3 regions of the Paraburkholderia sp. RL17-381-BIF-C genome follow, and region 1 is predicted to be linked to each of the others. Evidence: riboswitches for the same ligand, from Rfam matches in the RefSeq annotation. Region 1 holds a riboswitch; each other region holds the start of a gene.

Region 1 (10,517 bases):
GCCTGCGCGCACAGCCTGTGCTGCGCGATATCGTGGTGCTCGAAATCGACAACGCGAGCATCGCGCAACTGGGCCGCTGGCCGTGGCCGCGCAGTGTCCATGCGAAGCTGCTCGAACAGATCGCGAAAGCGAATCCCGCCGCGGTGATCTACGACGTGCTGTTCACCGAGCCCAATGCGCAAGACGCCGAACTGGCCCGCGCTATCGCGCTGAGTCCGACGTATTTGCCGGTGCTGCTCGGCGCGCCCGACAGCGCCGGGCGCCGCACCGTGGTCGAGCCGGTGGCGCCGCTCGCGCATGCGGCGGCGGGGGTCGGTCATATCAATCTCGAAGTCGACAGCGACGGCATTGTGCGCAGCGTCGCGCGATACGAGGGCGACGCCGATTCGCGCTGGCCGCAATTGATGCTGCCGGTCGCCCAGGCCGTCGAGCATGGCGTGCTGCACCTGAATGGCGGACAGCCCGCTCGTGTTTCGGTCGCGGCCTCACCCGACAACGGCGACGACGGCCGTTTCCTCATCCCGTTCGGTCCGAACGCCCAGAACTATCCGAAGCTGAGTTTTGCCCGCGTGCTCGCCGGCGACGTGTCGCCGGAGCAGTTGCGCGGCCGCATCGTGCTGATCGGCGTGACCGCGTCCGGTTTGTACGACCGCTTTGCGACGCCGGTGTCCGGCGAGCTCGGGCCGCTGCCCGGCGTGTATATCCATGCCAACGTGCTCGACACGCTGCTGACCGGCCGCGAGATCGAGCCGGCCGCGCGTTGGGCGCTATTCGCGGTGTCGCTCGTGCCGCTCGCCGCGCTGCTGGCCGGTTTTCTGGTGTTGTCGCCGCGCCGTTCGCTGCTGCTGACCGCCGCCCTGTGCCTGCTCGCGGCGTCCGGCAGCGCCGCCTTGCTCTACGGCGCGCGGCTCTGGATGTCGCCGGTGCCGGCGATCGTCGGCGTGGTGGTCGTCTATCCGATCTGGAACTGGCGGCGCCTTGAAATGACCATGGCCTATCTGCGCGAAGAACTGCAGCGTCTCGCCGACGAACCCCATCTGCTGCCGGAAACGCCGCAGCGCCGCCGCGAGTTCGGCGGCGACGTGCTGGAGCAGCACATGGCGCTGATGGCGCAGGCCGCGCAGCGTGTGCAGGACATGAAGCGCTTCGTGTGGGACAGCCTCGACAGCATGCCGGAGCCGATCCTCGTCAGCGACGTGCGCGGCGTCGTGCTGATCGCGAACCATGCCGCCAAGGCGCATTTCGCGCGTCTCGCCGCGCCACTGCCCGAAGGCCGCCCGATGCAGGCCGTGCTGGGCGGCCTGACGCTCGTGAAGACGATCGACAGCGACGCAGCGTCGGATGCCGAAAACAATCTGTTCGCGCGCGCGCACTGGCCGGCGCCGCTCGATCCGGCGCGCCATGAATTCGCCGCGCTGATGGCGCACGGCGTGGAAGTGCGCGACGCGCGCGAGCGCGACCATTTGCTGCGTTACGCGAACTGTACTAACGAGCAGGGCGAGACCACCGGCTGGATTGCGGGTCTCGTCGACGTGTCGGCCCTGCATGCGGCCGAGCGTCAACGGGAAGACGCGCTGCGGCTCCTGTCGCACGACATGCGCTCGCCGCAGGCGTCGATTCTCGCGCTGGTGGAGATCGAACGCGCCCGTAGCGAGCCGGTGCTCGCGCGCGGTTTGCTGGAACGCATCGAGCGCTACGCGCAGCGCGCGCTCACGCTGGCCGACGACTTCGTGCAACTGGCGCGCGCCGAATCGCAAACCTATGTGCTGGAACCGGTGAATCTAAACGAGTTGCTGATCGACGCCAGCGACGAAGTCTGGCCGCAGGCGCACGCCAAGCGTATTACGTTGCTCACCGAAACCGCCGCGGCCGACGGGACCGGCGCCGATGACGACGACCACTGGATCTGCGCCGACCGTTCGTTGATGACGCGCGCGCTCGTCAACATTCTGAACAACGCGGTCAAATACAGTCCGCCGGATACGCGGATCGTATGCAGCGTGGCGAGCCCGACACCGAAGGCGGTGCCGGGTGCGGCGAGGCGCGTGTCGTGCACGATTCGCGACCAGGGCTACGGCATTCCGAAGGAACAGCAGGCGGGCCTGTTCGAGCGCTTCCGGCGCTTTCACGAAGCCGAGCGCCCGGAAGTGGGCGGCGCGGGGCTCGGCATGGCCTTCGTCAAGACGGTCGTCACGCGCCACGGCGGCGATGTCGAGGTGGCGAGCGAACCCGGTCAGGGCACGGCGTTCACGATCCGTCTGCCGGTGCTCGAAGACGCGCAATCCGGCGCTTTCCTCACGCCGCGCACGTGACGTATGACTATGCACCTTATCGAAGCGAGAAGATCGTGAAAGCCATCCTGTTCTGTGCCGCGCTGGCCGCGGCGAGTCTGACCGGTTGCACCGGCCTGAGCGCCGACGTGCATACCGCCGACACCTCGAACGCCGCCGCCGCGTTGCAAGGCGAACGGACCTATGCGATCACGCGCATGCCGTCGCAAGAGGCCGGCGCGGATCATCCGCGCTTCGAACGCTTGCTGGCGGATGAACTGGCAAAGCAGGGCTTCGTTGAAATGGCGGATCGATCCGCGCGTTATCTGCTCTCGATTGCTTACGACACGCGGCCGGCGACGATCGGCGTCAGTGAAAAAGGCTGCGCGCCGGGCGCCTGCGAACGAGCGCCCTATGCACCGTTCTCGCTGTTCGGCGGCCCTGTCTATCGGCACGCGCTGACGCTGCGGTTTTTCGAGCGCGCGAGCGGGCGGGAGGTCTATAAAGTCAGCGCGTCGAGCAGCGATCGCGACGCGGATCCGCTGCATGCCATGCCGGCGCTCGTCAAAAGCGCGCTGGCCAGGTTCCCCTTCGACGCGCCGCGCGACTGGCGCGTGAAACTGCGTGCTGACGAGACGAGCGGCGTGCCGACGGTGATGTCGGTGAAGCCGCTGCAACCGTAGTGCGCCACGATCACTCCGGCGCGTCGCGGTCTTGCGGCCAGCGGTTTTCGAAGACACAGTCGGCGAGCGGCAGGCGGCTCGCCCAGCGTTCGGTTTCCAGCATCGGCTCGTTGTAAAACTGGTCGACGTGACCCAAGCACAGAATCGCCACGGGCCGCGCGCCCTCCGGCATGTGCAGTAGCTGGCGAACCGCGTCGACATCGAACAGCGACACCCAGCCCATTCCCAGACCTTCCGCGCGGGCCGCGAGCCACATGTTCTGGATCGCACACGCCACCGACGCGAGGTCCATTTCCGGCAAGGTGCGGCGGCCGAAGATATGGCGCTCGCGCCCGTCCATCAGCGCCATCACCAGTAGTTCGCCGCAATCCAGCATGCCTTCCACTTTCAGCTTCATGAACGCTTCGCGGCGTTGGCCGAGCGCGTCGGCGGTGGCGAGGCGTTCGGTTTCCACCGTGTCATGCAAGGCCGTGCGCAGCGCCGGATCGGTGATTCGCGCGATCCGCCACGGCTGCATGAAGCCGACGCTCGGCGCGTGATGTGCCGCGTCGAGCAGGCGCTGCAGCACGGCGGGGTCGACCGGATCGCGCACGAAATGGCGCATGTCGCGGCGTTCGTAAATGGCGCGGTAGACAGCGTCGCGCTCGAAATCGTCAAAAGGCTTCGCCATGGAACAGGGCGGCCGCGAAGGCCGGGTTGGAGGGCCAATAAGCGTGCATGTAGCTCGCCACGATCGAACCTGCGCGGTAGACGGCCTCACCGGGCGCGTCGCCTTGCGGCCGGATCGCCGAACACAGAGGCGTGAGCGAGGTGTCGAGCTTCGAGTAGTGAAACGTGTGGCCGGTCATCGGCCCGTGCTGGCTGTCGATCCGTTGCATGCCGAGCGCGGTGAAGCGCGTTTGCATCGTCGCGTGGCCGGGCAGCAGACCGAGCATCGGCGTGCTGACGCCTTGCGTGTCGGTGAGGCGGTCAAGCAGATAGAGCATGCCGCCGCATTCGGCAACGAGCGGCTTGCCCGCGGCCGCGTGCGCGCGAATGCTCGCGGCGCTGCGCGTGCTGGCCGCCAGCGTTGCCGCGTGCAGCTCCGGGTAGCCGCCGGGCAGGTACAGCGCGTCCGCGTGTTCGAGCAGTGGCTGGTCGGCGAGCGGCGAGAAGTAGTCGATCCGCGCGCCGAGCGCTTCCAGCAGCGCGACGTTGGCCGGATAGATGAACGAGAATGCGGCGTCGCGCGCGACGGCAATCGTCTTGCCCTCCAGCAGACGCGGCAGCACGTCCGGCACGGGCGCGCCGAACTCGACCGGCGGCGGCAGTTCGCACAGCGCGGTGCGGCCGAGCGTATCGGCGGCGTGATCCAGGCGCGCGTTGAGATCGTCGATTTCGTCCGCCTGGTGCAAGCCGAGATGACGGTCGGGTAAGGCGATTTCATCGCTGGCGGCAATGTGCCCGCACCAGCGCAGACCTGGCGGCAACGCTTCTTCGAGCATCTGCGCGTGTCGCGCGGAGCCGACGCGATTGGCGAGCACGCCGTAAAACGGCACTTGCGGCCGGAATTGCGCGAGGCCGAAGGCCACCGCGCCGAAGGTCTGCGCCATTGCCTTCGCCGAAATCACCGCAAGCACGGGCACGCCGAACGTGGTGGCGAGATCGGCGCTGCTCGGCGTGCCGTCGAACAAACCCATCACGCCTTCGATCAGGATCAGGTCGGCTTCGGCGGCCGCTTGCGCGAGCAGGCTGCGGCAGGCGGCTTCGCCCACCATCCACAGATCGAGCGAGAGGACGGGCGCGCCGCTTGCGCGCGCCAGAATCATCGGATCGAGAAAATCCGGTCCGGTCTTGAAGACGCGCACGCGTCGCCCCAGCCGCCGATGGTAGCGCGCCAGACCCGCGGTGATCGTGGTCTTGCCTTGACCCGACGCGGGCGCGCTGATGAAGAGAGCGGGGCATGCCCCGGAGCACGTCTCTTTTGAAGACGCGCCAGCGGAGGTGCCCTCGGAGGACGCGGACATCGCTCAGAACTCCACGCCGCGCTGCGCTTTCACACCCTGCTCGCGATACGGATGCTTGACGATGCGCATTTCGGTGACGAGGTCGGCGGCTTCGATCAACGCGTCCGGCGCGTGGCGGCCGGTCACTACCACGTGCAGCATCGGCGCGCGCGCGTTCAGCACCGCGAGCACTTCGTCGAGCGGCAGGTACTCGTACTTGAGCACCGTGTTCAGCTCGTCGAGGATCACCATCTGATACTCGCCGCTTTCGATCATGCGGCGCGCTTCGTCCCAGCCCTTGCGCGCGGTCGCGATATCGGCGTCGCGGTTCTGCGTGTTCCAGGTGTAGCCGTCGCCCATCGTGACGAAATCGCAGTTCGCGATCGCGCCGAGAAAGTCGCGCTCCGACGTGTGCAGCGCGCCCTTGATGAACTGCACGACGCCAAGGCGCATGCCGTGGCCCAACACCCGCACGGCCATGCCGAATGCGGCGGTGGTTTTGCCCTTGCCGGTGCCGGTGTTGACGATCAGCAGGCCTTTTTCGACGGTGGCGTTGGCCTGTTTCTTCTCGTGGCCTTCGCGTCGGCGCTCGGTCATGCGTTGATGCGATTCGGGATCGGTCTTCATTGCAGGTTCTGTTCCTGAGTGTCGTTGTTTGGATGTTCGCGTTGGGCTTAGGTCGTGGTCGAGGCGATCGCCACGGTGACGCCGGCATGGACGGTCTTGCGCACGAGGAGCCGTGCTCGAGGCGCTGCGGACGTGGTGGATTCACCGAGTCCGTCCGTCGCGGCAAGCAGCGCGCACGGCTCGCACACGCCATCCACGCCGAGGTGCTCACGCGCTGCCGCCGAAGGCTCCCCCACGGGCATCGCAGCGATCCGTTCACGGCTGAAGAACGTCAGCCGCAGCGCATGACGCGCGCAGAATTCGAGCAGGCCGGCTTCGTGGGCTTTGGTATCGATGGACGCTACGGTGCCGATTTCATCGAACGCATGCGCGCCGAGCGCGGCACGCACCGCCGCGTCGATCTGTTCGGCCGAACTGTGCGCACGGCAACCAATGCCCACGCTCAGCGTCTTCATTGTGTAGCCGCGCCGTCTGCGCAAGGCGCTTCGTCATCGGCCCGCGCCGCTGCGCGCGCCAGCGCGAGCGACGCCACACCGCCGATCACCACGATCGCGGGCGAGCCGAGTCCGGCACGCGCGACGGTGTCGGCGAACTCGCCGAGCCGCGCGAGCGCATGGCGTTGCTCCGGACGGGTGGCCGATTCGATCGCCGCGCATGGCGTGTCGGCGCTCATGCCGGCCGCGAGCAACGCGTCGACGATATCGTGCAGCCGCCGCATGCCCATATAGATCACGAGGGTCATGCGCGTGGCGACGAGCGCGGCCCAGTCGGGTTCGCCGCTGCCCGCGCCGTGCCCGGTGACGAATACCACGCCTTGCGCGTGATCGCGGTGCGTGACGGGAATGCCGATGGCCGCGGGCGCGGCGATGCCCGCCGTAATGCCGTTGATGACTTCCACCTCGACGCCCGCCGCATGCAGCGCCTGCTGTTCTTCGCCGCCCCGGCCGAACACGAACGGATCGCCGCCTTTCAGGCGCGCGACGCTGCGCCCGGCCCGCACGTGTTCGAGCAACTGCGCGACGATGCCGGCCTGCGGCGTGGACGGATGGCCGCCGCGTTTGCCGACGTAGACGACCTGCGCGTCGGCGCGCGCGAACTGCAGCACGTCGGGATTCACCAGGTCGTCGACCAGCACCACATCGGCTTGGGCCAATGCGCGGGTCGCCTTGAGGGTCATGAGTTCGACGTCGCCGGGGCCGGCGCCGATCAGCCAGGCGCGGGTCATCGCGACATGCATGGCGAGCGCCATGTCGTGACGGGCGGAAAGGGGCGAAGCGCGCAGGCGCGCCGGATGACGGACTTTGGGGGCATGCAGTGCTACGGATTCAGGCACGGCGAAACGCGCGGCTCGCCACGGTCCCTTTGGGAACGGATCGACGAACGGATGCGCCACGTCGTGCTTCAGCGCCTTCACATCCGTCCCTCGCGGATTCCGGCGGCCGGCGGCGTGATGTTGCCCTGAGGTTCGCCGCCTCCGCGTCTGGCCGGTATCCGGGCTGGCGGCCTCATGCGCTTTGCCTTCCCGTCCGCATTCGTTGGAATGTCATGGACAGTGGCATCGAAAAAACGCATGCGCGGCGCGGGATGAAAGACATCGCGCCGCAGGTCGCTTACCGTTGCGGGGACAGCACAGGTTGAGCGCGTAAAGCGCGGCCTGTTTCCCGTTTAACTGCACACGCGAATGCATGTGCGGGCACCAAACGCGCGCATACGATAGCACATGGCGTCCCGCCCGATAAGCGCTTGCGGCTTGCGTTTCCTTGACGGCACCGGGCCGCGGGCCTACACTCGCACGCACTTTGGTGCTCGTGTGCGCGCTCGTGCGCATGCAGTTAAACGGGAAACAGGGTGCCCGCCTGCCATGGATCGGGTCAACCTGTGCTGCCCCCGCAACGGTAAGCGAAATGTGGTGCTGCGGTAAGTTCTTTAGCGCCACGGAGCCGGCTTCGATGTCCACGCGCAAGGCCGCGTCGGCATATCACCACTGGGCGAGAAATCACTCGCCCGGGAAGGGGAAGCGGCGCTTTCGCCAGCCCGGATACCGGCCAGAATACGAAGGGCGAACGCCGCGGGGATGCGGCGGTGCGTTCATGCTCTCATTCCCGCTTCCTGTTTTTCTGTTGTCGCGGCAACCCGTCGTTCGTCCCCGTGTTGTGTTGTCGTCCTGGCTCGCTGGGCTTACGCGCCGCTTACCCGGCTACCCGGCCGATGCACGCAGACGCGCAGACAGACACACAAAAACACGCCGGCGTGCACGTGCAACTCCTACGGATGGACCTCACGATGCAAACTCAAATGCGCAAGATCCCCGTCACCATCGTCACGGGCTTTCTCGGCAGCGGCAAGACCACGCTGCTGCGGCACATTCTTCAGCATGCGGGCGGCAAGCGCATCGCGGTGATCGTCAACGAGTTCGGCGAACTCGGTATCGACGGGGAAATTCTCAAGGGTTGCGGAATCGGTTGCGATGAAAACGGCGTCGAAACCGAAGGCCAATTGTATGAACTCGCCAACGGGTGCCTGTGCTGCACAGTGCAGGAAGAGTTCTTTCCGGTGATGGAAAAACTCGTCGAGCGCCGCGATCAGATCGATCACGTGCTGATCGAGACGTCGGGTCTCGCGTTGCCCAAGCCGCTGGTGCAGGCGTTCAACTGGCCGCAGATCAAGAACAGCTTTACCGTGGATGCCGTGGTCACCGTGGTGGACGGTCCGGCTGCGGCAAGCGGTCAGTTCGCCGACAACCCCGTCGCCGTGGATGCGCAGCGCAAGGCCGATCCGAATCTCGACCACGAATCGCCGTTGCACGAACTGTTCGAAGATCAGTTGTCCGCCGCCGATCTGGTGATTCTGAACAAGACCGATTTGCTCGACGACGCGCAGCAAAACGCGGTCGAGCTGGTGATTCGCGAAGAGATTCCGCCGCAAGTGAAGATCGTGCGCGCGCAGATGGGCCGGCTCGATCTGCATACGTTACTGGGGCTCGAAGCCGCTTCGGAAGACACGATCCACCTACGCCACGATCACCACGGTTCCGCCGAAGACGCCGACCACCATCACGACGAATTCGATTCGGTGGTCGTGCAGGCGAATGCGCTCTCGCGCGAAGCAGTGATCGCCGCGCTGCAAGGGCTCGTCGAAACGAATACGATCTACCGCGTCAAAGGATTTGCGGCGCTGCCGGGCGCGGCGATGCGCCTCGTGATTCAGGGCGTGGGCCGCCGCTTCGACAGCTATTTCGATCGACGCTGGCAGGCTGGCGAAAGCGGCCCGAGCCGCTTCGTGCTGATTGGCGAGGATCTCGATCAGGCCGCGTTGCAGCGTGCGTTCGACGTGGCGCTCGGCGTGCCGTCGAGCGTCGAAACGCAACAGGCGTAAGCGCTCATGCATCTGCTGCGCACCACGCCGGGCGGTTTCGTCGACGATACACAAGGCGTGATCCGTATCGATCAGCAGCCCGCCGACATCGTCGTGCTCAGCTCCGCCGATACCACGCTGTCGTTGCTCGCGAGCGTGATTGCGCGCATGGGTGAAGGTTTCCCAAGCGTGCGGCTCGCGAACGTCACGTATTTGCGGCAACCGGCCTCGGTCGATTTCTACGTCGAAGACGTCTTGCAGCACGCGCGTGTGGTGGTGGTCGATCACCTCGGCGGCGAAGCGTATTGGCCTTACGGTATCGAGCAGGTGGTGGCGCTCGCCGAGCGCAAGCAGCAGACGCTCGCGATGTTCTCCGGCGATTTGCAGGAAGATCCGAACCTGCTCGCGCGCAGTACTGCAAGCGCCGAGCTGTGCCATCAACTGTGGCGTTATCTGCGCGAGGGCGGTGCGCAGAATGCCGAGGCGTTCCTGCGCTGTATCGCGCACCGGACCTTCGGCTGGGGGCGCGAGCCTGCGCCGCCCCGCGCGTTGCCCGCCGCGACGCTCTATCATCCCGGGCGTGACACGCCGACTATCGCCGACTGGCAGGCGCGCTGGCAACCGGACGCGCCGGTCGCGGCGATCCTGTTCTACAAGGCGCATCTGCAGGCGGCCAATACGGCCGTGTTCGACACGCTGATCGACGCGCTCGAAGCGCAAGGCCTGAATCCGTTGCCGATCGCGATTACCTCGCTCAAAGACGCGTTCAGCCGCGAAGTCGTGCAATCGCTGTGCGCAGAGCACAATGCCGCGCTGGTGCTGAATACGACCGCCTTCGCCGCGTCCGCGATCGACGACCCGGAGCCGCTCGCGCTCGCCGGCGACGCGCCGGTGTTCCAGGTGATTCTGAGCGGCGGCAATCGTGAAGACTGGCAGAAGGACAATCACGGCCTCAATTCGCGCGATATCGCCATGCATATCGCGCTGCCGGAAGTGGACGGCCGCATCATTACGCGCGCCATCAGCTTCAAGGGGCTGGCATACCGTTGTCCGCACACTCAGGTCGACGTGGTGCGGTATCAGCCGGACGCCGAGCGCGTGGCGTTTCTCGCGGAACTGGCCCGACGCTGGTGCCGTCTGCGTTCACTCGATAACGCGGACAAAACAGTCGCGCTGATTCTCGCCAACTATCCGATGAGCGAAGGGCGCATCGGCAACGGCGTGGGACTGGATACGCCGGCCTCGGTGGTCCGCATTCTGTCGATGCTGCGCGACGAAGGCTACCGTCTCGCCGACTTGCCCGCCGACGGCGACGCGCTGCTGAAGAAGCTCACCGAGGGCGTGACCAACGATCCGGTGGTGCGCGATCTGCGTCCCGCACTGCAAAGCCTCGCGCTCGCTGATTACCTCGCGCACTTCAATGCGTTGCCCCTCGAGGCGCGGCAGGCGTTGAACGCGCGTTGGGGCGCACCGGAGCAGGATCCGACGCTGCGGCGCGGCCGTTTCATGATCGCGGGCTGGCGTTGCGGGCAGGTGTTCGTCGGCATTCAGCCCGCGCGTTCGCGCGAACAGGGCGATTACGCCAGCTATCACGACGC
Region 2 (10,517 bases), on a different contig from region 1:
GTGCGTTGATGGCGAGATTGAGAATGGCCAGTTCGAGCTGATTGGCGTCGGCCTCGGTCCACATCTCTTCGCCGTCGAAGTCGTTGGTATAACGGATGCTCGACCCGAGCGACACCGTGATGATGTCGCGCATGCCTTGCAGCAACGTCACCACGTCCACGGCTTTCAGATCGAGGTTACTGTTGCGTGAGAATGTGAGCAACTGACCCGTCAGTTTCGCGCCGCGTTCGGTCGCCCGCTTGACGGTGGCGGCCATGCCACGAAGACGCTCATCGCTGCTCACGCGTGCGATCAACTCCGCGTTGACCATGATCACGTTCAACAGATTGTTGAAGTCGTGCGCAATGCCGCCGGTGAGTTGCCCGAGGGCTTCCATTTTCTGCGATTGCACGAGCACGGCCTGCACTTTGGCGCGCTCGTGAATCTCCATCATCAACCGGTTGTTGGCGGAAGCCAGTTCGTGGGTGCGTTCGGCAATGCGACTCTCCAGCGAGTCGTTCAGTTGCACCAACGCCTCCTGCGCCTGGATCCGTTCGGCCAGATGGCGGCGCGACTCGTATTGCCGCGCCCGTGCCCGCAATGACGACGCCACTGCGCGCCGCAGTGTTTCCGAGTTCAGCGGACGTTCGAGCACGACCACGTTGCCGAGCCGTTCCAGCACTTGCAGCCCGCGTTCTGAGCGATGCCCGACGCGTGAGGCGGCGAGCAGGGTGAACGGGAAGTCGGACCAGGCCGGCTGTTTTTCGAGCCAGTTGAACAGGCGCATGGCGTGGTCGCCCGCGAGCGCTTCTTCGGCGATCAACGCCGCGCCCGCGCCGGCGTCGAGCGCCTCGGTGAGCGCGTCGGCATCGCGGCATGCCATGCAGATGCGGTGGTCCTTTTGCAGTACTTCGGCGATCACATCGGCGTCGCGGCCAAACGGTGCCAGGATAAGGACGCGTTGCTCCATGAACTCACTTCCCGGGCGTTTCGATGACGCGGTTCGTTGCCCCGAGCAGGGCGGTACTGCCACGATAAGCCGGCAATCCGGACAGCACGCCTTCGAAGTCGCGCAGCGCCTCGCCGACTTCCACGCCGCCGCTACCGAGACGGAACTGGCGGATCGAGCGTTCGTGGGCGTTGGCGCGGCTCTTCACGGCAGTCACGGCGGTGAGCACTTCGCCGTGGTGCTCGAAATAGCGGAACAGCACGACCACGTCGCTCAGATAGCTGATGTCGATATCGTTCTGCACCTCGCCGATAATGCCGTGCTGCCCCAGCACGAGCATCGTGATGACGCCTTGCTGATTGAGATAGCCAAGCAGTTCGTGCATTTGCAGCAGCAGATAGCGCTCGCCGGGCATGGCCTGGAGATAGGCGTTCAGGCTGTCGATCGCAACGTACCGGACGCCTCTGTGTTCGACCGACTTGCGCACGTCGCTGGCGAACTCGCCCGGCGAGATTTCCGCCGGATCGATCTGGCGCAACGTCAACAAACCGCTCTCGACGTGCGGGGCGAGATACATGCCGAGCGCCGCACAGCGGATCATCAGCGTGGTCAGCGTTTCGTCGAATACGTAATAGACGCAACGTTCGCCGCGCTCGAGCGCCGCGATCAGGCACGACACCACCGTGGTGGTCTTGCCGACGCCCGAGGGGCCGATCAGCAGCGCGTTGGTGCCTGGGATCAGTCCGCCGCCAAGCAGCGCGTCGAGGCCTTGCGTTCCGGTGCTCACCACCTCGGCGTTGAACTCCGTGTGGTGCTCGGCGGCGACGAGGCGCGGATAGACATGGATGCCGCCGGTGTCGAGCGTAAAGTCGTGGTACCCCTCGCGAAACTTGATGCCGCGCATCTTGGCGACGCGCGCGCGGCGGCGATTGCCGCCATAGTCGTGTACCAGATTGTCGAGGCTGATCACGCCGTGCGCGATGCTGTGCAACTGCACGTCGCCCGGGTCGGACGTATTGTCGTCGAGTAGCAGCACCGTGCATTCGCGGGTGGCGAAATAGCGCTTGAGCGCCAGAATCTGTCGCCGGTAACGCAGCGGGTTCTGCGACAGCAGACGCAACTCGGAGAGGCTGTCGAGCACGATGCGCGCGGGTTTGAGTTCGTCGACCTGCTGGATCACGTTGCGCACGGTTTCGCCGAGTTCCACTTCGGCCGGGTGCAATACGGTCTGCTCGTACTGGGGGTCGAGGCCTTCGTCGGAGAGCAGTTCCAGCACCGTGAACCGGCTGATGTCCCAGCCGTGACTGTCGGCCACCGCGATCAATTCGGAGCGGGTTTCGGAGAGGGTGATGTACAAACCTCCCTGACCTTCTTCTACACCCTTGAGTAAGAACTGCAAGGCCAGGGTAGTTTTACCTGTTCCGGGCGCGCCCTCCACCAGGTACATGCGGTGCGCTGTCAGACCGCCTCCGAGGATGTCGTCGATTCCATCGATTCCGGATGACAGGCGGGCCGGTGTGTTGGCGACGTGTCTGTTTGACATGGCGTGGCGTTTCGCGTGAATGAGTGGCTGATCATTTCCAGCCGGTACGCCGAGAATGCAATTTGCGTGCCCGTCGACGCCGGCCTTACGCGCCGGCGCGTGCCATCACCAGTTGAATGAAGCGCGTGGCAGCGCTGTTATGCAATGCCGCCGGATAGGCCAGATGCAACGGCGCGCTCAGTTTCGACGGATTCGCGAGCGTGCAATACACGGTGCCTACCGGGTCGTAACGTTGCATGGAAGCAGGCACCAGCGTCACGCCGAGACCCGCGGCAACGAGGTTGATGCCTGACAGCATGCGCGGCACTTCACGCGCGATCCGCGGGACGAAACCCGCTTGCCGGCAGGCCGCGAGGATGTCGGCATACATGCCGGGCGCGCCCGGGCGGCGGACCAGAATGAAATCTTCGTGCGCCAGCGCCTTCAGCGACACGCGCGGCTGCTTCTTGCCCTTGAGCAAGGGATGGCCGACCGGCAACACCACGACCATCGGCTCGTCGAGGAGCAACTCGAAGGCTACGCCCTCGCGCGCTTCGACGGGCTTGCGCAGAAACGCCGCCTGAATCTGCCCCGCAGCCAGGCGCTCGATGATCTCCGCCGCATTGAGTTCGGCAAGCTCCACGGCGACTTCGGGACACACCTTGCGAAACGCGCGGATCGCCTCGGTCGTGAACGGATGAAACGCCGCGGAACTCGTCAACCCGATCGACATCGTGCCGAGTTCGCCGCGCGCAATCCGGCTCGCCTTGTCCACCGACTGCTGCAGGTTCTGCAGCAAGCGTTGCGCGTCTTCCGCAAAGGCCTGCCCGGCCGGTGTCAGGGTGACGCCTCGTGGCATGCGCACGAAGAGTTCGAAGCCGATCTCTTCTTCGAGCGTTCGGATCTGCTGCGAGAGCGGGGGCTGCTGCATGGCAAGGCGCTCAGCCGCACGCGTGAACTGGCCTTCTTCAGCGACTGCCAGGAAGTAACGCAGATGCCGCAATTCCATGGTGTTTCGTCTCCCGGCTGCATTCGAACGCCTGCCCACTGCCATATTCATAAAATATGGGTTGTGCGTAAAACAGGTATTTTACATTTGCCACAGCCGACCCTACGATCGTAGTCGAGTTTTTCAACGACAGATTTGACGATGCACCGCGTTCAAGACAGTGCACGGTAATCAGGAGCAAGCTACATGACGGTCAATCTCTCACGACGTTTCGGTATGCGCTGCGCGTTGACAGGCGCTGCACTGCTGATGACGCTCGCGCAACCCGCGCTCGCGGTCCATCCTTACGAGCCGCATATGAAGCCGGTGGCGACAATCTCGGATACGCGCTTCACGCTCGACACGCCGCAAGGGCACGCGGAATTTCCGCTGTATCTGTCGAAGGACTGGCGTGTCGCGCAACCGCAGGTGACGCGAGCGGTGATCGTGATTCACGGCAAACTGCGCAATGCGGACGTGTACTTTCGCACCGCGCAGAACGCCCGCGATGCCGCGCATGCAGACCCCGACGCCACGTTGCTGATCGCGCCGCAATTCCTCGCCACGCTCGATACGCGCGTTCACGACGAACCTGCCGATTTGCTGCGCTGGACAGGCGACGCCTGGATGGGCGGCGAGGCGGCTCGCGCGCCGCTGCCCATCAGTTCCTACGAGGTGCTGGACGCGATCGTCGCGCGGCTCGCCGATCGCAAGCTGTTTCCCAATTTACGGCACGTGGTGTTCGCCGGGCATTCGGGTGGTGGACAAGTCGTGCAGCGCTACGCTGTCGCGGGGCACAACATCGCTGCGCTGACTGGCGAGGGTATCGATGTGCGCTACGTGGTGGCAAGTCCTTCAACCTATGCGTATTTCGACGCGCAACGGCCCAACGCGCAAGGCGTGGCTGCGCCGTTCGATGCCGCGCAATGCCCCGACTTCAATCAGTGGAAATACGGCATGGACAACCGGCCGCCGTATCTCGACAACCGTACACCCGCGCAACTCGAAGCGGCCTATGCGGCGCGGCGGATCGACTACCTCGTCGGCGGCGCGGACGATGATCCGCAGCAGAGCGCGCTCGACAAGACCTGCGCGGCCGAAGCGCAAGGGCCACAGCGCGTCGCGCGTGCGCAGGCGTACTACCGCTATATCCAGTCGCGCCACCCGGACGGCTTGAAGCAGAGCTTTCACATCGTGCCCGGCGTGGGGCACGACGGTTCGCGCATGCTGACCTCGGTGTGCGCGCTGGCGGCGATGTTCGACACTCAGGGATGCGAACAATGAGCGAAGCGACCTTCAATCAGCGTGAAGGTGGGGCGTCCGGCGCCGGGGCCTCGAACGCATTGAGTCCCGCGATGGTGCGGCGCGCGATCTTCGCCTCCGTACTCGGCAACGGGCTCGAGTGGTTCGACTTTCTGATTTACGGCTACTTCGCGAAGATCATCGCGCAAGTGTTCTTTCCCGGCGGTAGTGGTTTCGTCTCGATCATGCTGACGCTTGCCACGTTCGCGGTCGGTTTCATCGTGCGGCCGATCGGCGGCATTCTGCTAGGCATTTATGCGGACCGGGCAGGGCGCCGTAAAGCGCTGTCGCTGCTGATCATTTCGATGGCGGCCAGCACGTTGCTAATGGGCCTCACGCCGGGTTATGCGCGCATCGGCGTCGCGGCGCCGATGCTGGTCGTGCTCGCTCGCCTGCTGCAAGGGCTCTCCGTGGGCGGACAATTCGCGACCGCATCGGCGATGTTGGTCGAGTATGCGCCGCCGCACAAGAAGATGTTCTATGGCAGCTTCAACATGTCGGCGCAGGCGTTTGCGCTGCTGTTGTCTTCCGGGGTCGGTTATCTGCTGACCACGCAGCTCACGCATGAGCAACTCGTGGCGTGGGGCTGGCGTCTGCCGTTTCTGTTTGGTGCGTTGGCCGGGCCGTTCGGGTTTTATATTCGCCATCGCGTGGCCGAGTCGCCGGAGTTCGAGCGCCTGCTCGACCACAAGGACAAGCCGCCGCGCGTCACGATCCGCCAGTTCTTCCGTGACAACGGCGATGCGGCGGTCTGCGCGATGGGCGTGATCATCATCGGCGCGGCGACCAATTACGTGTGGCACTCGTATCTGTCGGTGTATGTCGAGCGGCAATTGCATCTGCCGCTCTCTACCGCGTTGCTCGGCGCGTTCGTGTCGGGTGTGCTCAATCTGTTTCTGTTTCCGCTATCGGGCAAGCTCGCCGATCGTTATGGCGCGTACAAGCTGTTCTATCCGATCGTGATTGCGTGGATGGTTTGCGTGTACCCGCTTTATCACTTCGTCGTGACGAATCCGACGCCGGGGCATCTCTTCATCGCGCAGATGGTCGCGACGGTGTTTCTCGCCGCGATGTCCGGTGCGCATCCCGGCATGCTCGCCACCTTGTTTCCGGTGCGCAGCCGGTCGGCGGGCGTGGCGCTGTCGTACAACATTGCGGTGACGCTGTTCGGCGGCATGGCGCCGCTCACCATTACCGGCTTGACGCGCGTGACAGGCAGTAGTCTTACGCCCGCGTTTTACCTGATTTTTGCCGGTTTTGTGTCGCTCGCGATGGTGTACTCCACGCGTGCCGGACGTATGGCGGGTGACGCGGCGCCGAGGCCCGCCACTCATTGATCAACCACGAGCGTATTGCATGACCCAGTACTTGATGACAGACGACGAGCGAGCGCCGAATGAACGTCCGGTGGCGGTGGTCGCGAGCCGGCATCTGAGCGTCGCGACGAGAGCCGGCAGCGGCACTGTGCCCGTGTTCGCGAATGGCGACTGGCTGGCGCCGACGCGCGAAGTTCGACGCGCAGTGATTCTGATTCACGGCCGCCTGCGCAACGGCGACACTTACTTCGATCTCGCCGAGCGGTCGTGCGCACTTGCCGGCGGCAGCGCGGCCGATACGCTGCTGATCGTGCCGCAGTTTCTCGCGACCGCGGATGTCGAAGCGCATGCGTTGCCGCCGTCCACGTTGCATTGGGACTGGACGAGCTGGATGGGCGGCGAAAACGCCGAAGGTCCCGCGCCGATCAGTTCATTCGATGTACTCGACGCCATTGTGCACACGCTCGCATCACGCGAGCAGTTCGCGTCGCTCGCCGAGGTGGTGGTCGCCGGGCACTCGGGCGGCGGGCAGGTCGTGCAGCGCTATGCGGTGGTCGCGCGCAGCGAGGCACCGCTCACCGCACGCGGCATTGTGCTGCGCTACGTGGTGGCGAATCCTTCGTCGTATGTGTATTTCGATGCGCTGCGGCCTACAGCCTCTAGCGAGTTCGCGGAGTTCGATAGGGCGATGTGCCCGTCGTTCAATCGCTGGAAGTACGGGCTCGAAGATTTGCCGGCTTACGCGCGCGAGTCCGGCGACGCTGGTTCCGCGGCGGCGCTCGAAGCGCGCTACGCGCAACGCGACGTCACCGTGCTGCTCGGCGGCGCGGATTGCGATCCGCAGCATCCGGCGCTCGACCGTTCATGCGCCGCGCAAACGCAAGGAAGCCACCGTCTCGGGCGAGGACTCGCTTATGCGCGTTATATGGCGGCGCGGCATGCGGAAGGATTGGCGACGCATCGGACATTCGTGATCGATGGTGTCGGGCACGATGCCAAAGGGATTTTCTCTTCGCCTCAAGGACTGGCTGCTTTGTTCGGCGCGGGTCTGTGATGCGCGTTGCGCGAGAGCGTGCGTGAGGCGCTCGGCGCGCATGGGCACGAAGCGTGCTACTTCGCTTCATGTTACCTGTGAGCCACTTAGAGCACCGCGCCGACATGAACAGAACCCGATTGCTTGCCTCCGCGCTTGCCGCTGCATCATTCGGCGCGTTGCTGCCGTGCAGCGCCAATGCCGACGACGCGCCTAGCCCCTGTGCATCACTGAAACGCATCGTAGCGGCGGCGCCTGGCGGCCTCGCGTCGTTGACGCCGGACGATGGCAAAGGCGTCGCGCAACCCTACGGCGACGACGCGCAATGTTCGGCGAGCCACGGCAGCTATCAATGCACGTGGACGCCGCATCACGACGCCGGTTCAAATGCGGACGCGCTGCAAGCGGTCGCGGCGGACGTCGCGTCGTGTTTGCCCGACGCGACACACGACCAGAATTCGCCGGGACGGCAGCACTTTTATCTCGGCGCGAAGGGCAAGCGGACCGACATTACCGTAACGCCGACGGGTTCGAACAAGTTGCGCCTGGTGGTGTCGGGCAAGTGAATCGGGCTGCGGCGTGAAAGCGGCTAATGCGTCGCCGGCCACCACGACCAGCCGCGTGATGAGCGCCGCAACTCGATCATCGAAAGCGGTGCGATTTCAATGCGCGAAAACACCACGGGCGATGCCCCCAGCGCATACACGATCGCTGCTCTGAGAAGCGGCGCGTGCGTGACGGCGACCACGTTGCACATATCGGCCGATGCAAGGTCGGGCGTGCCGCCTAGCGCAGCGAGCCATTCTCCTACCCGCTTTACGAGCTGACTGAACGACTCGCCGCCGTGCGGCGCGGCGTCGGGATCGCGTGTCCATGCGGCGAGATCTTGCGGCGCTTCGGCTTCGAGATCGGCAAGCCGCCGCCCTCGCCAATTGCCATAGTTCATGTCCGCCAGCGCGACATCGACCGACGCGGCCAGGCCGAGGGCCGCCGCCGTTTCTTGCGCGCAGACGGAAGGGCTCACATAGGCTGACGCGCTTTCCGCGATCGCCAGCCGTGTGTTCGTGGCGTGGGCGCGGGCTTCTGCGATAGCGCGGGCGTCGAGCGGGTCATCGGCGGGGAAACGGCCTGCACGTTGGGCTGCGGTCGATGCGTGGCTGATAAGTAATAGCCGTATGTCCACTCTGTTCATTTCCTGTGAGGCTGCGCCGAAACTTGGCGTTGGCGGAAAGGGTGCGTCCGCTTTGCGTTGCCGGGTGCCGGAGTTTAGCGCGTAGAATAGCCGGACTGCGAAGCACGGAAGCCGGTGAAAACCCGGCGCGGTCGCGCCACTGTAATCGGCAGCACATGCCGAAAGCCAGACCTGAGCTTCGCATCATTCCTCTGCAACGACTATCGGGGCGCGTAACCCCAGGAGATGTCCATCATGACAGCTGTTTTCGATCCCGCTTCGCAGCCTGCTTCTCAGGCCGCTTCTCAGCCCGCTTCTCAGCCCGTTTTTGAACCCACGCCGATTCCGCTGCGCGAGTTGCTGCCGTGGGTCGTGTTCGGGGGGCTGCTGCTGTTGCTTGCGCTTTACTTCGTGGGAGCGGAACAGGGTGCCACATCGCTGGTGCCCGGCATGTACGTGCATGAGTTCGTGCACGACGGTCGCCATCTGCTCGGCTTTCCCTGCCACTAACGGAGTCGGACATGGTCGGTAAATTGTTGGTGCGCGGGATGCTGGCAGGCATCGCCGCGGGACTGCTCACGTTCGGCTTCGCCCGGGTCGCGGGCGAGCCGCAAGTCAATCAGGCGATCTCATTCGAAGAAAGGGCGGATGCCGCGAAAGACGAGGCGCCCGAACCCGCGATGGTGAGCCGCGAGACGCAACAAGGACTCGGCCTGTTGACCGGGGTGGTGGTGTACGGCGCGGCGTTTGGCGGGTTGTTCTCGTTGGTGTTCGCTTACGCGTATGGGCGCGCGGGGGGATTGAGCGCACGCGCGTTGTCCGCGTGGCTGGCGCTCGGTGCGTTCATTGTGCTGGCGGTCGTTCCCAACCTGAAGTATCCGGCGAACCCGCCTGCGGTCGGCGACCCGGAGACGATCGGGACGCGCACGGGCCTGTTCTTTCTGATGATTGCGATCTCGCTGGCCGCGATGGTGTTTTCGCTCAAGGTGCGGCGCCGTGTGGGCGCGAAACTCGGCGCGTGGAATGGCTCGATCGTGGCGGGGTTGGTGTTTGTCGTGATTATCGCGGCGGTACAACTGTCGATGCCGACTTTCAATGAAGTGCCGGAGGGTTTTCCGGCGGCGCTGCTGTGGAAGTTCCGTGTGGCGGCGCTGGGTATGCAGGCGATCATGTGGACGACGATTGGACTGCTGTTCGGCGCGCTCGTTGAGCGCGGCGCGTTTATGCGGTTGGGCGGTCGGCCGGCGGTGTAGTCGGCTTGATGGTTGGTGGAGGCGATGGGCGCAACCGCCTCGGTGGTTGTGCCCGGCGTTCTCTGCCTGGCTCGTCGCTGTTTGCGCGCAGGGGTCGAGAAGGTTTGTGCGTCAAGGAGTTGGGGCTGTTGTGGGGTGGTTATCCACAGGCTTGAGCACAGAATCTGTGGATAAAGTTCCAGCAGTGAGACGTCCCAGCTTCGCGGCCCGGTCGTCGGGGGCAAAGCAGAGCAATCCTATGCCCGCGCCAATCCAGCCGGTTTGTCGGGCAAAGCCGTTGTTGTTCAGGTCGAAATAAGTCGCGCTGGTGTTCGGGGGGCAGGTTTATTCCTGAGCCGGTCAGGTCAAGAACTAATGGGCTGGTTGAGTCCAACGGAGGGCCGTCGTATTTGCCCAGGGCGCCGCCACCTGCGCCTGAACCGGGCCAACGCATCGGCGACACTCGCAATTACCGCTCCAATGGTATTCAGCACGTCCGCGACAGTACTTGCCAGGTTCAGACCACTTGCGCTTAGCCGATTCGAGCCCGCCCGCATGGGCGCGGGAATGCGGTCGAACGCGATCGCCGAGGAACCGACAGGCGGAGCCCATCGAATGCGGGGTACCGGACTTTAGCTACTGGCTCGCGCTAACCCCACGCGTCTTGCTGGAAGGTGTGCGGGTATTCGCTGACTGGAGGTCAAACTGATTACCCACCGCTACTGCTGACCGAAGTACCGATGCAAGGCACTGCCCCCTCTCATCGACAAACCGCCCCGCATTTCAAATGTGAGATAGCCCTACGACGCAAGGTGAAAGAATACGGCTTTGACGCATAGCTAAGCGAGCAAATGACATTCAGTGAGGAAAGCAAATCAGAGAACGGTTCCACTCGAACGCCTTTGCGCCTATTTATCCTGCCTATTCTCGTGTGGTTCACCGGAGTAGTGCTGTCCGTCAACTGCCACGTTGGCGTGTGGGTAATCCGGGACGTGTATCTAGGCGATTTCTCGGTGGTGCTTGGT
Region 3 (10,517 bases), on a different contig from region 1:
GCGTTTAGACGCGTTTTCGCGAACGCATCGGCGCCTGGACCGTCCAACGCATGCACCGCAAGGTGCGGGCAGCGCCGCCCACTATTACAAACCCAGAAAACCCGCTTCTGAACCTGAACTGCCCATAACAACACGATGCTCATTCACCCGAATTTCGACCCCATTGCCATTCATCTGGGGCCGCTCGCCGTGCGCTGGTATGGACTGATGTACCTCGTCGCGTTTATCGCGGCGATCGTCGTCGGCCGGCTGCGGCTGCGTTTGCCGTATGTCGCCGCGCAAGGCTGGACCGCCAAAGATATCGACGACATGCTGTTTTACGGCGTGCTCGGCACGATCCTCGGCGGCCGGCTCGGCTACGTGCTGTTCTACAAGGCAAGCTTTTATTTCGCGCATCCGCTCGACATCTTCAAGGTGTGGGAAGGCGGCATGTCGTTTCACGGCGGCTTTCTCGGCGTGACGCTGGCCATGGTGCTGTTCGCGTATCAGCGCAAGCGCTCGTGGCTGCAGGTCACCGACTTCGTCGCGCCGATGGTGCCCACCGGCCTCGCCGCGGGGCGTCTCGGCAACTTCATCAACGGCGAGTTGTGGGGCCGCGTAACCGATCCGAGCGCGCCGTGGGCCATGTTGTTTCCGGGCGCCGCGCCCGACGACGCCGCGTGGCTCACCGCGCATCCGCAACTGGCCGCGCAATGGCATCTGAACGAAGTATTCGCGCAATATCACATGCTGCCGCGCCACCCGTCGGAGCTGTATGAGATCGCGCTGGAAGGCGTTGCGCTGTTCTTCGTGCTGTTCTTCTTCTCCCGTAAACCGAAGCCGATGGGCGCGATTTCCGCCGTGTTTCTGATCGGCTACGGCCTCGCGCGCTTCACGGTCGAATTCGCGCGTGAGCCGGACGACTTCCTCGGTCTGCTGGCCATGGGGCTTTCCATGGGCCAATGGTTGTCGCTGCCGATGATCCTCGTCGGTATCGGCGTGCTGGTGTGGTCTTATCGACGCGCCCGCCGTGAACCGGCGCAAGCGGTCAGCGCGAGCTGAACTGATCGGCTACGGTTTATCGTAGCGAGCGACTAAATGAAAAAGCCACGGCGTGCCGTGGCTTTTTCTTTGGCTGCCGCGAAGCAGCCCTTCTAGCATGAGTGAACGGCGTTACTTCATCTGCACCGAACCCGACACATTCACCGTCACGGTCGACGTGCCGCCTTCAATCGGCACCGGTGCCGAAGCCTTTGCGTCGGCGCCCATAGCGCGCGCGCTCATCATCATCATGGGACGCGGCATCACGCCGTTGTGGCCGACGTTGACTTCGCGAATCGAATAGCCGCTATAGCCGAACGCCTGCGCGGACGATGCGGCCTGCTCGCGGAACGACTTGATCGCTTCGCCAGTGAGCTTCTGCTCGGCCTCGCGTTGTGCTTCAGGCGAGAGCGAGAATTGCACGTTGCCGACCTGCATGATCGACGCCATTTGACCCGCGAGCTTCGACGCCGCGGCGAAGTCGTGCGATTCGAGCACGATCTCCGTGCGGCCGCGCCACGCGGAAATGCGCCCGTCACGATCCGTTGTCGGATAGATCGAGAACGAGCCCGTGCGGGCGGTCACGCCGCTCACACCCTTGGCCTTTTGCAGCGCCGAATCGGCGCGCTGATTCAGCGTTGACGTGAGCGCCGACGGATCGCTCGCTTCCTGCTCGTAGAACAGCGTGATATCGACAACGTCTTGCGGTACTTCCGCGCTAGCCTGCGCGTTCAGCGACAGCACACCTGCCGGCTGATACTGCATCATGCCTTGCGCGCGGGCCATGGCCGGCGTCAGGGCGAGCGCGGCAGGCGCGGCGCATACGAGAGCGAAAGCGAGTGCACGTGCGGTGTTTTTCGTCATTATTGGACTCCTTGCTTGAACAGGGGTTGTGCACGATCGGAGCAAGCGCCGCGCAGTGGCACGGCGTTTGCGAGTCCGTTAGGCGGTTGTAACCTGAGCTTGGTTCCCCGGTTTGACGTTGCTTTAACGTTTGTGCCTGCGTGAATACGTGGCGCGCATCAACTATCACGCGAGTTGTCACGCAACCTCAAGCGAGCCGCCTGGTGATGAAGCGCCATTCGGCTTCGGTCACCGGCGTGATCGACAGGCGGTTGCCTTTGGCGAGCACGCGCATGTCCTTGAGTTCGTCATGCTCGCGCAGCGCGGCTAGCGGAATCAGCGGGATCTTCTTCTTGAACACCACGTCGACGAGCACCCAGCGCGGCGTTTCCTGCGAAGACTTCGCGTCGTAGTACGGACTCTTCTTGTCGAACTGCGTGGGGTCCGGATACGCGGTGGACGATACCTCCGCAATGCCCGCAATACCGGGCTCGGGACAGCTCGAGTGATAGAACAGTACGCCGTCGCCGACCTGCATCTGGTCACGCATGAAATTGCGCGCCTGATAGTTGCGCACGCCGGTCCACGGCAACGTGCGATGCGGTGCGTTGGCGAGATGATCGATGCTTGCCTCGTCCGGTTCGGACTTCATTAGCCAGTAGCGCATGAATCGAATTGAACGTAGTTGAACGTTAAGGGTTTGAAGACGCGGAAGAAATCGGCGTACAAGAAACATCGCGCAAAGACAGCGCGCAAAACTGGCACCCAAAGAAAAACGGCACCGAACCGAAGTCCGATGCCGTTCTAAATAAGGTCCCCGCCTTAGCCGCTAGGCCGGCATCCTGAACCGGGGGTTCAGAATTGGTCGCAGTTAGCAACACTTCGGGTACATCAGACAGAGTGACGCGCACACCCGTGCTACAAATTTCCGCAACCGTGCACATGGCATTGGTTCAAGGAATATATGACCTTGGCGAACCAGGCAGGGAAGCTAAACCGATAAAGCTAAATCACGAAAACGACCGATTGAACTCAAACGTTTGCAGAATCTTGGACGCCTTGTCCTCACACACTCCGTTTGAATCCGCCGCCGATCTCAGGACCGGCCGCACGATAACATACGTTACTTACTGCATGCTGTACTGCTGAATCACAGTACCTAGTTGTTCGTTCATTTGATGCATTGTACGCCGGATTTCCTCAGCGGGAAATGCTTCTCCGTGTCTCACGCTCGATTGCAGCCTAAGCAGTTCCGATGCCAGCGACAGCGCAGCCATGACAGCAATGCGATCCGTGCCGCGCACGTTGCTGTTGTTACGGATCTTCGACATTTCGGCGTCGACGCGTGCGACCGCTTCAAGCAGCGCGCCTTCCGTTTCCGGCGAGCAGGCGAGGCGATAGGGCACGCCGAGAATCGATACTTCGATCTGCTTGGTGGTCATGCATTTTCTCCGTGGCGGGTCTCGTCGCTCTGCGCTTCGACTTCGTGCGGGGCGGGCTCGAGCAGATCGAGCTGGCTGTCGGGCTCGCTGTTCGCGCGGGCACGCGGCAGCTTTTCGAGGATCGCATTCAGGCGCACCTGGGCGTCGTCGATCTTTGCCGACAGCGCGTCGCGTTCCGCCTGCAGCGCATTGCGTTCCTCGCGCAGCATTGCAAGTTCCGTGCGCGTGGCTTCGACGTCGGCGCGCGATTGGGCGAGCTGCTCTTCGAGCGCGAGTCGCGCTTCATTGTGGCGTTGGCTGATCGCGATCAGCTTGCCGATATTCTGTGAAAGTGTTTCGAGTTCGGTGAGCATGTGCTGCGTCCTCTAAAGACATCGCATTTTAGCGCGGAATGTCGCAGGTTCCGACAATTGTCTCGTTTCGAGACGTAACAACATTGCTTTGTGCAGGCTTTTATCGACCATATGATGAAAAAGTACTCGTGCGTCGGACAATAGCCTGCACTTAACAGAACGGTAGTCTGCGGTCCCACTCATTCTTGACGGACCCCGAGGCCGCTCCTAAACTGGCCGCACTCTGGTGCCCGCGTGCGCTTTTCAACGGCGCGCGCAGTTAAACGGGAAGCAGGGGGCGCGGTTCGCCAGAACGCGCCAACCTGCGCTGCCCCCGCAACGGTAAGCGACCGCATTCGTCATGCAAGTCGATCCTGATCGCGTGTTGGAAGTTCAACTCGCGAGTGTGCCACTGCGCGTCACGCGTGGGAAGGCGGGATCGATATGTCGTCAGCCCGGATACCGGCCAGAGGGAGAGGCACGTCACGCGCGAAAATGTTAAATACGCGGGCGCCTCGTTACGCATCGGCCTGCGGGGAAGCAGGCCGCGCACGCTACCCACAGGACTTTCACCCCATGCTGTCCCCCATCGCTCGTGCGGCGTTGCTTGCCTTCGCGGGCCTGCCGATCGTCGCGCACGCGCAAGCTGCACCTTCATCTTCTGCGTCGGCGGCGGATGCGTCGCCCGCGGTGTTGTCACCGATCGTGGTGACCGCCGAGCGCGGGCCGCAGTCACTCGCCGATGCGATCCCGCAGACCGCGTTGTTCGACCAGCAGGATCTCGCCGACACCACCGCGACCGATTTGCCCGGCCTGCTGCAACTCGCGCCAGGCGCGCAAATCTCGCGTACAGGTGGCCCCGGTTCGACGACGAGCCTCTTCCTGCGCGGTGCGTCGTCGACGCAATCGCTGCTGCTGATCGACGGCGTGCGCGTCGATTCGGTGAGCCTGGGTTCCGCGCAACTCGCGCAGATTCCGCTCGACCAGGTCGATCACGTCGAGGTGGTGAACGGCAACGTGTCGGCGTTGTACGGTTCCGGCGCGATCGGCGGCGTGGTGCAGGTGTTCACGAAAGACGGCGGCGACCATCCGCCGCGTTTCAATTTTTCGCTCGGCTACGGCAGCTATCACACGCAGACGCAGCAGGCGGGCGTGAACGGCGCATTGGATAAAGACGGCAAGACGACCTTCAGCATTTCGCTCGCGCGCTCGAAGGACGACGGCTTTTCATCGCTCAATCCGCGTGAGGCGCCCGGCGCCAATCCGAATGCGAACGGCTATCTGAACGAGAGCATCTCGGCCTCGTTGCGCCACAAGTTCAACGACAAATGGGATGCCGGCGCGAGCTACTTCCAGTCGAACGGCAACAACAGCTACGACAACGCGTACGGACTGCCGACCGATCTGAACAACCTGTATAGCAAAGTGCGCCAGGTCTCGGTGTTCGCGAACGGCAAGCTGACCGACTGGTGGACGACTCACTTCATCGTCTCCGAAGGCGACGACCGCAGCGTGTCGAACACCAACGGCGTCTATAACGGCCGCTTCGATACCGACAATCGCCAGTACACGTGGCAGAACGATTTCGCGCTGGCCGCGCAGCAGAAGCTGCAGGTCGGCTACGAGCATCTCGACCAGAGCCTCGACTCGGATACGTTCGCGGCGCCCGACCGGCATGTGGATTCGGGCTTTGTCGGCTATACGGGGCGCTTTGGGCGCAACCAGATTCAGGCCAACGTGCGGCGCGACCAGTATTCCGATTTCGGCGGAGCGAACAGTTACTATCTTGGCTACGGCTTCGACATCACCAGCCATTGGAAGGTGAGTGCAAGCTACTCGGATTCGTTTCGCGCGCCGAGTTTCGACGATCTGTACTATCCGCTCAGCGGAAATCCGTCGATTCAGCCGGAGCGCAGTCATTCGCTCGAAGCCGCGCTGCAGTACGCATCGAATGCGCTCGGTGTGATGCGTCTCACCGCATTCCAGACGCGCTATTCGAATCTGATTAACTACGAGCAGGTAACGCCCGGCATCTATCTGGCCGAGAACGTCGGCCATGCGAAGGTGCAGGGACTCGAAGGATCGTGGAGCGGGCATGTCGGCAAGACGGACGTGCGCGCCTCGGTAACGCTGCAAAACCCGGTCGACCTCGACAACGATGTCGACCTCGTGCGGCGCGCGCGGCGCTTCGGCTCGCTGACGGTGAACCGCAGTATCGCCGGGTGGCGCGTCGGCGGCGAATGGATCGTGAGCGGCCCGCGCGACGACAGCAGCGGCAAGCTGGGCGGCTATGGCGTGGTGAATCTGTCGGCGCGCTACAACATCACGAAAGCATGGTACGTGGCCGCGCAAATCCAGAATCTGTTCAACAAGGACTATGAAACGGCCTACTCGTATAACTCGCCGCGGCGCGGTGCGTATCTCACGGTTGGTTGGCAGCAGCAGTAGTGGGCACGCCTTGTTGAGACTGCGCGGATGAGCCGCTACTTGAGCCGATCCACTAGCCGCCACTCGGGTTCGATGCCCGCAACGCTGCGCGTGATGAGCGCGAAGCGCGCGGCCGCGATCTGGCTTGCGCTTGCCGTGATCGCGCTGGCGGTGCTGATGGCGTCGCTCGCGTTGGGGAGCGTCTCGCTCGCGCCGATGCGCGTGCTGGCGGCGCTGATGCCTTCGCATGCGCCGTCTGGCGGTGCCTCCGATCTGACTGCGGAGATTGTCCGCACGCTGCGTTTACCGCGCGCGGTGGCCGGCTTTGCCTGCGGCGCGTTGCTCGCATTGGCCGGCGCGCTGCTGCAGGTGCTGTTGCGCAATCCGCTCGCCGAGCCGTATGTGTTGGGTGTGTCGGGCGGCGCGGCGACTTTCGCGCTCATCGCGATGATGGCCGGCTGCGCATGGTGGATCGTCGACGCGAGCGCCTTCGCCGGCGCCTTCGTGTCGATCCTGCTGGTGCTCGGCCTCGCGCGCCGTGAGTTGTGGCGCGGCGAGCCGCAGGACACGTCGCCGCGTCTGCTGCTGACCGGCGCGGTGATCGCCGCGGGTTGGGGCGCGCTCATCACCTTGCTGCTCAATCTCGCGCCCGACAACCGCTTGCGCGGCATGCTGTTCTGGCTCACGGGCGACCTCAATGGCGGCGCGATGCCGTGGACGGCGCTCGCCGCGCTCGTCATCGTGCTGGTTGCGATCGTGCCCGCCGCGCCGCGTCTGAACGTGCTGCTGCGCGGCGACGCCGCCGCGCAGGCGTTAGGTGTCGCGGTCATGCCGTTGCGTTTGCGCGTATATCTGGTGGCGTCGCTGGCGGCGGCCGCGGCGGTGACGACGGCGGGCACCATCGGCTTTGTCGGACTGGTCGTGCCGCACATGCTGCGGCTCGCGTTCGGCAACGATCAGCGCATGCTGCTGCCGGCTGCGGCGCTCGGCGGCGGTGTCGCGGTGATGGGCGCGGACCTGATCGCGCGCACGGTGATTGCGCCGGCGCAATTGCCGGTTGGCGTGATCACCTCGATCATCGGCGTGCCGGTGTTTCTGTGGATGCTGTTGCACAGGCGCCGATAATGCAAACCTTCAACGCATCTCAAGCCACACTCAGCGCGCAACATCTGACCTTGCGCGCCGGCGCGCGCACTTTGCTCGACGCTTTCACGCACACGTTCTACGAAGGCGAGATCTGGTGCGTGGCCGGCCCGAACGGAGCAGGCAAGACGACGTTGCTCTCCACGCTGGCAGGTCTGTTGCAACCGTCGGCGGGCCATGTCGAACTCGACGGCTTGCGCGTGGCCGACTGGCCGCCGCTCGCGCTCGCGCAGCGCCGCGCGCTAATGCCGCAAAGCGCACCGGACGCATTCAGCGCGAGCGTGTTCGATATCGTGATGCTGAACCGCTTTCCGCATCTCAACGGCTGGGGCTGGGAGCGCGAGGCCGATCGCACAGCGGCGCATGCGGCGCTGGACCTGCTGGGCCTTGCCGCCTTTGCCATGCGTGATGTGCTCTCGCTCTCCGGCGGAGAGCGTCAACGCGTGGCGCTCGCGGCGGTGCTGTGCCAGGACGCGCCGTTGCTGTTGCTAGACGAACCGTTGTCGCATCTCGATCTGCATCATCAGATCGACTGCCTCGAGGCGCTCGCCGCGTGGACGCGCGAGCCTCGGCGTACCGTGATGTTTTCCTGCCACGACCTGAACCTCGCGCGCCGCTTCGCAACGCATGCGCTGCTGCTCGACGGCGCCGGCGGCGTTTATGCCGGACCGGTCCACGACGTATTGACGCCCACGCTCGCGAGCCGGGCGTTCGGTTACCCGTTGATCCTGATTCGCGACGGCGAACACGAGGCGCTGATTCCTGCGCCGCGCGCTCGTCACGAGTCGCCTGCCGGTCATGACACGGCCGCAGGCTGATTGCTTCATCCCAACATACTCTTTGCAGACACGCTTATGACTTCATCGCCACGCTTGCCCGGACTGCCCGAAGTCGAACCGCTCGATCAAACGCTGCGTGCCGAGCTGCAGCACATCATCGATACCAAGACCAAGCCGCCCGGCAGTCTCGGCCGGCTCGAAACGCTCGCGCGTCAGATGGGCCTGATTCAGCGCACCACGCATCCCACCGTGACACGTCCGGCGATGATCGTTTTCGCCGGCGACCACGGCGTGGCCGACGAGGGCGTGAGCCCGTATCCGCAAGCGGTGACCGCGCAAATGGTCGCCAACTTCCTCGCGGGCGGCGCGGCGATCAATGCATTGAGCCGCGTATCGGGCATCGAGCTCGAAGTGGTCAATGCGGGCATCGCGACGCCGCTGCCTTCGGTGGAAGGACTCGTCGACATTCCGATTGCGGCAGGCACGCGCAACTTCGCGCGTGAACGGGCCATGACCCGCGACCAGGCACTCGCCGCCATGCAAGCGGGCGCGGCACGCGTGCGGCATCACGCGGCGCTCGGCACTAATGTGATCGGCTTTGGCGAGATGGGCATTGCGAATACGTCGGCGGCTGCGTGTCTGATGAGCCGCTTGTGCGGCGTGCCGATCGACGAATGCGTCGGCCGTGGGACGGGTCTCGACAACGCGGGGCTCGCGAGGAAGCGCAACGTGCTGGCCTCGGCGCTTGCGTATCACCCGATGTCCAGCGATCCGCTCGACGTGCTCGCCACCTTCGGCGGCTTCGAGATCGCGATGATGGCGGGCGCCTATCTCGCGGCGGCCGAGGCACGCATGACAATTCTCGTCGACGGCTTCATCGCGGGCTCGGCCTTGCTGATCGCCGACGCACTCACGCCGAGCGTGCGCGAGTACTGCGTGTTCGCGCATGCGTCGAACGAAGCGGGGCATCGTCGCATGCTCGATCATTTCGGCGCGCTGCCGTTGCTCTCGCTCGATATGCGGCTCGGTGAAGGCACCGGTGCGGCGCTCGCGGTGCCGCTGCTGCGCGCGGCAGTGGCGTTCGTCAACGAGATGGCGAGCTTCGAATCGGCCGGCGTCGCGAATCGCGATGCGTGATCGTTCGGATAGACACGCTCGCGCGGCACGGTCATGAACCCGCTCACGGAACTGCGCTATTTCTTTACGGCGCTCGGCTATTTCACGCGCGTGCCCGTGCCGCGCTGGGTCGGTTATGAACCGCATTATCTGAATGCGGCGGCGCGTTATTTTCCGCTCGTGGGCGTATTGATCGGCGGATTGAGCGCGCTGGTCTATCTCGCCGCGCTGCACGTATTGCCGGCTGGCGTGGCGGTGCTGCTCTCGATGGCCGCGTCGCTCATCGTGACCGGCGCGTTCCATGAGGACGGTCTCGCGGATTGTGTCGATGCGTTCGGTGGCGCCTATACGCGCGAAGATGCATTGCGAATCATGCATGATTCGCGCATCGGTGCTTTCGGCGCCATTGCGCTCGTGATTGCGCTCGCATTGAAGTGGCAAACGCTCGCCGCCATGCCGCCGATGCGTGCCGCAAGTCTGATGATTGCCGGGCATGCGGCGAGCCGAACGTGTGCGATCAGCTATCTGGCCACGCTCGACTACGTGCGAGCCGAAGGCAAAGCCAAACCGGTGGCGCAACGCCTGAACGGCGGTGCGTTGGTGAGCGCCGCGATGTTCGGCTTGCCGTGGCTGCTGTGGCCGAACGGACTCGCTGCGCCGGACTGGCGCTTCGCGGGCTCGGCGCTGGTGGTTCTGGTCGTACTTCGCGTGGCAATGGGCCGTTATTTCGTCAGACGCATCGGCGGTTATACCGGCGACTGCCTCGGTTTCGCGCAGCAAATTTTTGAGTTGAGCATTTATCTGGTGGGGCTGATATGGATATCGTCCTGATTCGTCATCCCGCGGTCGCGCTCGATGCGGGCGTGTGTTACGGCCACAGCGACGTGGCGCTCGCCGAAGCTGCCGAGGTGTCGTCGACAGCGCTCGCCTTGAAGCTCGCCACTTTGCAGGTGCCCGCGCCACGCGTGCTGTTGTCGAGTCCTTTGAAGCGCTGCTCGGCGCTGGCTGCCGAGATGGCGAACGACTTCGGCTGTGTGATCAGTCACGACGATCGCCTGATGGAAATGAACTTCGGCGACTGGGAAGCGCAACGCTGGGACGCCATCGATCGCGAGCTACTCGACGACTGGGCGGCGAACTTCGAACATGCGCGTGCGCATGGCGGCGAGAGCGTGGCGCAGTTCGTCGCGCGGGTGCGGGCATGGCTCGACGCCTTTGCGCTCACGCGCGAGTTGTCGCCCGCCTATGTGGTTACGCACGCGGGCGTGATGCGGGCCATCGCGTCGATCGTGCTGGACGTGCCGCTGGAGCGCTGTCTGCGATGGTCGCTCGATATGAGCGGCATCGTCTGGTTGCGCAGAAACGATGAGACGCAGCACTGGTCGCTGGTGCGGTGGAATGCGTAAGTCGTGCAG

The links. Region 1 has a riboswitch for cobalamin ahead of cobA (uroporphyrinogen-III C-methyltransferase). Riboswitches for the same ligand answer to the same signal wherever they lie in the genome.
Region 2: linked by a shared signal. The riboswitch ahead of P0D70_RS26320 (CbtB domain-containing protein) and the one ahead of cobA (uroporphyrinogen-III C-methyltransferase) in region 1 are both predicted to bind cobalamin.
Region 3: linked by a shared signal. The riboswitch ahead of P0D70_RS24630 (TonB-dependent receptor domain-containing protein) and the one ahead of cobA (uroporphyrinogen-III C-methyltransferase) in region 1 are both predicted to bind cobalamin.

What each region holds. Positions count from the first base shown of each region.
Region 1 covers NZ_JARESX010000055.1:5,310-15,826, reverse strand. The annotation lists gene P0D70_RS26795 (CHASE2 domain-containing protein) at 1-2,312, shown strand, start outside; gene P0D70_RS26790 (DUF4136 domain-containing protein) at 2,309-2,953, shown strand; gene bluB (5,6-dimethylbenzimidazole synthase) at 2,964-3,623, opposite strand; gene P0D70_RS26780 (cobyrinic acid a,c-diamide synthase CobB) at 3,607-4,959, opposite strand; gene cobO (cob(I)yrinic acid a,c-diamide adenosyltransferase) at 4,963-5,565, opposite strand; gene P0D70_RS26770 (cobalamin biosynthesis protein) at 5,613-6,020, opposite strand; gene cobA (uroporphyrinogen-III C-methyltransferase) at 6,017-6,790, opposite strand; cobalamin riboswitch at 7,031-7,281, opposite strand; cobalamin riboswitch at 7,349-7,629, shown strand; gene cobW (cobalamin biosynthesis protein CobW) at 7,849-8,940, shown strand; gene cobN (cobaltochelatase subunit CobN) at 8,947-10,517, shown strand, end outside.
Region 2 covers NZ_JARESX010000052.1:37,963-48,479, forward strand. The annotation lists gene P0D70_RS26280 (ATP-binding protein) at 1-949, opposite strand, end outside; gene P0D70_RS26285 (ATPase domain-containing protein) at 954-2,471, opposite strand; gene P0D70_RS26290 (LysR family transcriptional regulator) at 2,557-3,459, opposite strand; gene P0D70_RS26295 (alpha/beta hydrolase) at 3,646-4,722, shown strand; gene P0D70_RS26300 (MFS transporter) at 4,719-6,077, shown strand; gene P0D70_RS26305 (alpha/beta hydrolase) at 6,097-7,110, shown strand; gene P0D70_RS26310 (hypothetical protein) at 7,215-7,655, shown strand; gene P0D70_RS26315 (histidine phosphatase family protein) at 7,679-8,272, opposite strand; adenosylcobalamin (AdoCbl) riboswitch at 8,361-8,513, shown strand; gene P0D70_RS26320 (CbtB domain-containing protein) at 8,516-8,770, shown strand; gene P0D70_RS26325 (CbtA family protein) at 8,782-9,513, shown strand.
Region 3 covers NZ_JARESX010000045.1:41,739-52,255, reverse strand. The annotation lists gene P0D70_RS24665 (LysR family transcriptional regulator) at 1-8, shown strand, start outside; gene lgt (prolipoprotein diacylglyceryl transferase) at 136-1,041, shown strand; gene P0D70_RS24655 (SIMPL domain-containing protein) at 1,153-1,884, opposite strand; gene P0D70_RS24650 (EVE domain-containing protein) at 2,072-2,530, opposite strand; RNA gene ssrS (6S RNA) at 2,674-2,855, opposite strand; gene P0D70_RS24640 (cell division protein ZapA) at 2,991-3,305, opposite strand; gene P0D70_RS24635 (ATPase) at 3,302-3,658, opposite strand; cobalamin riboswitch at 3,866-4,122, shown strand; gene P0D70_RS24630 (TonB-dependent receptor domain-containing protein) at 4,214-6,085, shown strand; gene P0D70_RS24625 (FecCD family ABC transporter permease) at 6,179-7,189, shown strand; gene P0D70_RS24620 (ABC transporter ATP-binding protein) at 7,189-8,025, shown strand; gene cobT (nicotinate-nucleotide--dimethylbenzimidazole phosphoribosyltransferase) at 8,062-9,123, shown strand; gene P0D70_RS24610 (adenosylcobinamide-GDP ribazoletransferase) at 9,157-9,933, shown strand; gene cobC (alpha-ribazole phosphatase) at 9,918-10,508, shown strand.